DNA from 2 places in the Pallidibacillus thermolactis genome. Region 2 is predicted to be linked to the other one. Evidence: riboswitches for the same ligand, from Rfam matches in the RefSeq annotation. Region 2 holds a riboswitch; the other holds the start of a gene.

Region 1 (3,427 bases), on a different contig from region 2:
GAATTTGAAAAGTATAAACGGGAACTAGAAGGTAAATAATAGAAAACAAGGTTCTATGTTAAGTTTGTTCCTTGGTGAAACATTTGTGACCATTCATTATAGTTCCCCCTAGTGAGAAGGTTGACCCAAAGTGGGTCAACTTTTTTTCGTAAGTAGTCATTTAAACACATTATAAGTGTCAATTAGAAAGATTAATAGATTAAAATGTAAATTTTATAAGTATCGTTAAAAGTTTTATTTGTTATTTTTGAATTTATATGTTTCACTTGTTACACTAGAACAGTAATGAAATGGAGGCGGGATCGTTGAGTAAGGTCTTAGCGGTGCAAAAGTATATGGTAGTAAAACGTGAACTTGATTTTATGGACTTTAAACAGAAGATAATTAAAGAAGAACGAAACATGTACTTATATCATGATAAAATAACGACGAAATATCATGAATTCCCATTAAAAACGGTTTTTGATATCTCTTATAAACCCTTAGGTAAAGATGGAGGTATATTGTATTTACATACAAATAAAGGGGTATTCTCTTATCACGTTGATTCGGATGCGTTAACATTTATTAAAATATTTAAACAATACCAAATAAAATAAAGGAGCTATTTCCAAAAGCCCCTTTAAAATTAACAAAATAAATTGTAAAGAACATTTACATCCATCGATCTAATCCAACTTTTTTTCTTTTAAAAAGTCTAAAAAGTACAGGATATAGAATAGCAAAAAACACCATATTTCCAATAGCATGGCTCATATCAAAAGGAAGTCCAGCTAAATAATAGACCCAAAAGTCCATTTCCATAATAAAGGACATCGCAATAGACATAATAAATCCGTAAAATAAACCACAAAATCCCGCATACATAACAAGAATGGGTAGCGGTATTTTAGTATGGACTCTACCTAATAAACCACTTATAAGTCCAATCATTGCCCAAATCAATACTTGCCATATTGCCCATGGCCCCATCCCTAAGTATAAATTTGATAGAATTGTACTTAATACAGCAATGACAATCGCCTCCATAGGACTGACAAGAAAAGAGGCGATAATAATAATGGTTGTCATCGGTTGTACGTTCGGGATGAAGGTAAAGATAATTCGTCCGACAACGGCGATGGTGATCAACATTGCTAATAAACTAATTCGTTTGGCATTCATCTTAAATATTACTCCCAAACTTCAAGGCTTAAAGACACTACGTCACCATCTTCAATTATTAAATCATTGGCACCGACAGCAGCTAATTCGCCATTCACTTTAATAGCAATATATTGTTTTTCATCACTATTGGCACGTAATTCACCAACACCATTGATAAATCCATTGGTTTCATCAACTTCAAAATTCTCTTTTAATACTTCCATTAAAGATTGTTTGTCTTTCAATTCAACGGTTTTTGATTCAACCTTCTTGTCTTCCAAGTCAAATATTTCAATTGTTGCTGTAATTTCTTGAACTTCTTCCTGTTTGGTCTCATTTCCTTGACTTGCAGGGGTGGAATTCTCAGTTGTTGTATCTTTGGCCCCATTTTGACAACCAACTAAAATAAGTAAGATCGAGAAAAGGAAAGCAGCGAGTAATTTTTTTTGATTCATACGAATATCCTCCTTTGAGATTTTTTGCCATAAAAAAAACATCCCATGGAGGAGATGTATTTGCGCACGAAAGAACAAAAAATTCTTTCCAGCAGACACACCTCCCTAAATCCACGTAGGGTTATGGCGTTAGAAAATAGGCAGGTCTCCTGGCTCATGATCATCATTCTCTATTTCCTTCCCATCTATAAAGACAGTGGAAAATAATAGAGAACTCCCATTCACAGTGGCGGGACCGCGTCGGATTTACACCGAACTTCCCTTTTAATGACTTTTTCAAGTCAACCTATTTCTTCTTATGAAATTTTCTTATAAAAATAATAATACGAAATTTTAAGTCTGTCAAACTTTGAAAGTATGATAAAGAAAACATATAGACAGAAGGACTTTACATCTATATATAATTATTAATATTTGGAACAATATTTATTATAATAAAATTTAAAGGGGGAGATAGTATGAAAGAATTTATTGAAAAAGCTGTTCAGGATTATTACAGGGACGAGATTGCTTGGTGTTATGGTTGTGGTAGATTACATAAAGATGGTCACCATTTTCGGACTGGTTGGTTAAACAACACGAATCAGACTGTTACATACTATAGACCAACGAAAGATCAAATAGGCATTCCTGGTTTTATTTACGGTGGATTAATTGCGTCTTTAATCGATTGTCATAGCATGGGTTCAGCGGCCCTTGTCCTTCATCGGAAAAATGGCCACGAAATTGGCGATGGGACAGAACCTCCACGTTTTGTCACAGCTTCTTTACATATAGATTATCTGAAACCTACGCCAGAAGGGGCACTTTTAAAAGCAGTTGGTACAGTAGAAGAGATCCATCCGAAAAAATGGAAGGTAGTGACGGAGATGTTTGCAGACGATATCTTTTGTGCTAAAGGAGAGGTGATTGCCGCTGTCATGCCTGATACATTTAAGAAAAAATAGGAAGATACTGTACAAATTAGAGAAATACATGCAATATCAAAAGATTAAAAGATAGCCATTGAAATCTATATCAAAATCATTTAATCTTTAATCAAGAGCTACATTGTACGTAATGTTAATAAAGTTTTAACCTAAATAATAAATCGGGAGTTTAAGAGATGAAGCGGGAATGACAAATCTTCGTCTAAAAGACTTGAAGGGCATGCAGGAACGCTTCTGCAAACACCCACTTGTAAGAGTGGTGGTTTATAAACTTCATTATCAAATACGGCAAAAGTGGCCTTAACCAGTTTCTTCGGAGACTGGTTTTTTTTATTATAAAGTCGTTTAAACGTGAAAGTTTCGAAAGTAATTCTTTATAGTTGTCGAATATTTTCCCTTGTATTAAAATGTTTACCAAGGGAAACTTTTTGTTTTTCCATATATTTTTAAACATTGGAACATATGTTAAATATAGGGAACACTATAAGAACATATATTTAGTTTGGAAAGGAAGAATAGCGGATGACAGAAAATGTATTAATCGCATTCACTTTAACCTTAATAGCCGGCTTGGCAACAGGAATTGGTAGCTTACTTGCCTTTTTTACATCGAGGACAAATACGAAATTCCTTTCCTTTGCTTTAGGGTTTTCAGCGGGAGTCATGATTTATATATCCTTTGTCGAAATATTTATGAAAGCGGAAGAGGCCTTGGTAAATGAACTTGGAGTAATGAACGGAAAATGGGTAACCGTTATAGGTTTCTTTGGTGGAATGATACTCATCGCATTAATTGATAAGTTTATTCCAAAACAAACGAATCCCCATGAGTTAAAAAAGATAGAAGATATGGCTGATCCGATTCCAAGACAAAATGATTTAATGAAAGTGGGGGTT
Region 2 (3,427 bases):
AATATATTTTGTTGGGGACTGATTTTGAACAATTTCTGTACATAAATTAGAACAATAAATCATACCTTCATGGGTATTTGGATTTTGTCTGTTCACTTCATCACGGTAAAACATAAAAGGAGCACCTGTTTCAAGCTGAGAGCGCATCATTCGTTTCATGATTTCAATGGCCGGTACTTTCTTCATGGATTGTAAATTTGCATGAATACATTGCTTATATTTTTCCCTCCAAGATCCGTCACCTTTTGTTTCATCATAGTAATCCTCTAAAGAAAAACCCATCACTTGACGTACTTCATGGGGATCGAACAAATACCAGTCTCCTCTTTTTTCAACTTGCTCCATGAAAAAGTCAGGAATACATACACCCGTGTATATATCGTGGGCACGTAAACGTTCGTCACCATTATTTAATTTCAAATCTAGAAAGTCTTCGATATCCCTGTGCCAAACATCTAAATAAACAGATATCGCTCCCTTTCTCGTCCCTAACTGATCAACGCTTACAGCGGTATTATTCAATTGTTTAATCCACGGTACAACACCGCTCGACATACCTTTAAACCCTTTAATTGAACTACCTCTAGCACGGATTTTCCCTATATATACGCCTATTCCCCCGCCATTTTTTGAAAGTTGAGCTATATCGCTATTGCTATCATAAATTGCTTGTAAACTATCATGGACTGTATCTATGAAACAACTAGATAATTGACCATGAGTTTTTCCGGCATTAGCCAGAGTTGGTGTCGCAACTGTCATATATAAATGACTTAACGCCCAGTAAGCTTCTTTTACATGTTTTGTGCGTTCTGGCAACGACTCGTCCTGCATTAAATACATGGCTATTATCATCCAACGTTCCTGTGGCAATTCATACGTTTTTTTGTCAAAATCCACGGCAAGATATCGCGTTGCTAATGTGTAAATACCAGGGTATGTAAATAATAAGTCTCGTTCTGGTTTTATCAGTTTCCCGAAGTATTCAATTTCTTTTTTAGAATATTTTTCTAATAGTATTGGAGAATAGATTCCCTTTTCAATTAATAGAGAAATTAAATGATAGAAAGAACCGTATTGATTTGAAGAAGGATAGCCACGGTTTTCTGCAGCTTTTTTGTATAACATATGTAAATAGATTCTAGCTGCAAAATAAGTCCATTCTGTATTTGCTTCATCAATATTTTCTAGCGCGTATTTAATTAAAATATCGATATCAATTTCGAAGATGTTTTCCAAATGATTGAACTTTAATATTTTCTCTTTATACGTATCCGTCTTGATACTTAATCCTTTTGCCCATTCATCAATAAGCTCTAACAGTTGATTTGTTTCATAGTTCATCATCGTTTTCACTACCGCTTCCTCCTTTATAAATACAAAAAAACCGTTCATTCGGGATGAACGGCTTAAAACGACAGAAAGGCAGTATAAAATGATAGTATTATACTATAAAAAATTTCTATCGTTTCAGCTTCTTACACCCCGAAGAATCGAAACTTCAAGTTATGGCAGGTCTCCTGGCTCGTGCTTCTTCCTAATAAAGCCCTTCCCATATCGACACCAGCTACAGCAATCGATACAGTGGGTTTGCTTATTCGTCCACACTTACAGTTGCGGGGGCAGCTCCAGATTTTCACTGGATTCCCTTTTAAGACATGAAACATGTCACCATAACTCAAACACAACATAATGTATTTTATTTTACTCATTCGTACAACATATTGAAATACTATCATATTATCAATCGATTTACAACTATATTCACGCTCAATAAATAAAAATTGATTCTCTTCTATCTAATAAAATTGTTTTTCAAGACCATTGACGTTTATTTGAAAATATTTTAGGGGCTTGCGTTTTAAAGCCCCAACATAATATACATGCATTATTCAAATTAATATACATCGAAAACTTTTTTACAGTCCTTTTTGCTTCTTTCTTGACGAATTCATTTTGCGTCCTTTTTCACGATTGGTCGTCCCTTGCCCTTCTGTTTCATGGGAACTTAAACCGATAGTAGATGGATCTGCTTTTCTTTTTGGCATAGATATCACCTCCAATAATAGTATTCCTTAAATGGAGTTAAGCTATCATAGAAATGTTCATATTTTCACCTTTTAATAAATCAAAAACCGAAGTATATGAACTTCCATATACTCCGGTATATTTAAAACTAGCTTACAGTTTCTACTTCTGTATCGTTCCGATTTTGTTCTGTGCGCTCTACATAAACTGTACAAACTGCATCCCCAGTAATATTCATCGCTGTACGGCACATATCAATTAAACGGTCAACACCAAGAACTAAGGCAATTGCTTCAACAGGTAAGCCGACAGATGTTAATACCATTGACAACATTATAATTCCAACTCCAGGGACACCTGCCGTACCAATACTTGCCAATGTTGCCGTTAATATAACGGTCAATAATTGAGCAAGTGTTAATTCAACTCCTACAACTTGTGCAATAAACACCGTAGCAACACCTTGCATGATCGCTGTTCCGTCCATATTGATAGTCGCTCCTAACGGTTGTACAAAACCACTAACGACTTTGGAAACTCCGAGATTTTTTTGGGCAGTTTCCATTGATACAGGCAAAGTAGCATTGCTACTAGACGTACTAAAAGCAACAATCATTGCTGGAGAAAAACCTTTAAAAAATTGAATCGGATTCATTTTTCCTAAAACTTTAATTGCAGATCCATAAACGAGGACTAGATGAAGAAGGAACACAAATATTACAACCAAAAAGTATTTACTCATTGCCAAGATTGCATCGATTCCTTGCCCACCAATTGCCGTCGCTATTAAGGCAAATGCCCCATACGGTGCTAATTTCATGATGACATGAACTAGATACATGAGTACATCATTTGCCTGCTCGACCAACTTTACTAAACCTTGCACTTTGCTATGAAGTTTAGATAAAGCAAAGCCGATAAAAATTGCAAAGACAATCATTTGCAACATATTTTCTGTAGCCATTGCCTCTATAGGGTTAGTTGGAATAATATTGAGTAACGTATCCATAACTGGTGGCGTTTCTTTCGGTTCAAATCCTTCTCCGTCCAATGAATAATTCCCGACCCCTGGTTTCACTAATAATGATGTTACTAAGGCTAATGTAATGGCTAGCGCAGTTGTTACAAGAAAAAATGAAACCGTTTTCAAACCAATACGACCCAATTTCTTTGGATCACTAATCCCTGCTGTACCTAAAATGAGTGTCACAAGTACAATCGGAACTACCATCATTTTTATCAAACTGATAAAAATTGTTCCTAACGGATGCAAAACATACGTATTGATGGGGTCAAAAAGATGAGGAAGGGCTAGATTGAAGATGAATCCTACAATAATTCCGAAACCCATTCCTAACAAAATCTTCTTTGAAAGTGACATTCCACTCACCTCCTAAAA

Evidence for each region. A riboswitch is a leader RNA that binds a small molecule or an ion and turns the genes downstream of it on or off. The one in region 2 is predicted to bind cobalamin.
Region 1: another riboswitch for cobalamin. It lies ahead of OEV82_RS10230 (DUF4430 domain-containing protein); the one in region 2 lies ahead of OEV82_RS07040 (ribonucleoside-diphosphate reductase subunit alpha).

What each region holds. Positions count from the first base shown of each region.
Region 1 covers NZ_JAOUSE010000030.1:11,184-14,610, forward strand. Annotated here, with positions in the region: gene OEV82_RS10215 (ABC transporter ATP-binding protein) at 1-39, shown strand, start outside; gene OEV82_RS10220 (hypothetical protein) at 306-599, shown strand; gene OEV82_RS10225 (ECF transporter S component) at 655-1,164, opposite strand; gene OEV82_RS10230 (DUF4430 domain-containing protein) at 1,173-1,601, opposite strand; cobalamin riboswitch at 1,724-1,906, opposite strand; gene OEV82_RS10235 (PaaI family thioesterase) at 2,060-2,548, shown strand; RNA gene ssrS (6S RNA) at 2,641-2,835, shown strand; gene zupT (zinc transporter ZupT) at 3,053-3,427, shown strand, end outside.
Region 2 covers NZ_JAOUSE010000015.1:39,215-42,641, forward strand. Annotated here, with positions in the region: gene OEV82_RS07040 (ribonucleoside-diphosphate reductase subunit alpha) at 1-1,347, opposite strand, end outside; cobalamin riboswitch at 1,494-1,691, opposite strand; gene OEV82_RS07045 (YuzL family protein) at 1,920-2,048, opposite strand; gene OEV82_RS07050 (dicarboxylate/amino acid:cation symporter) at 2,177-3,409, opposite strand.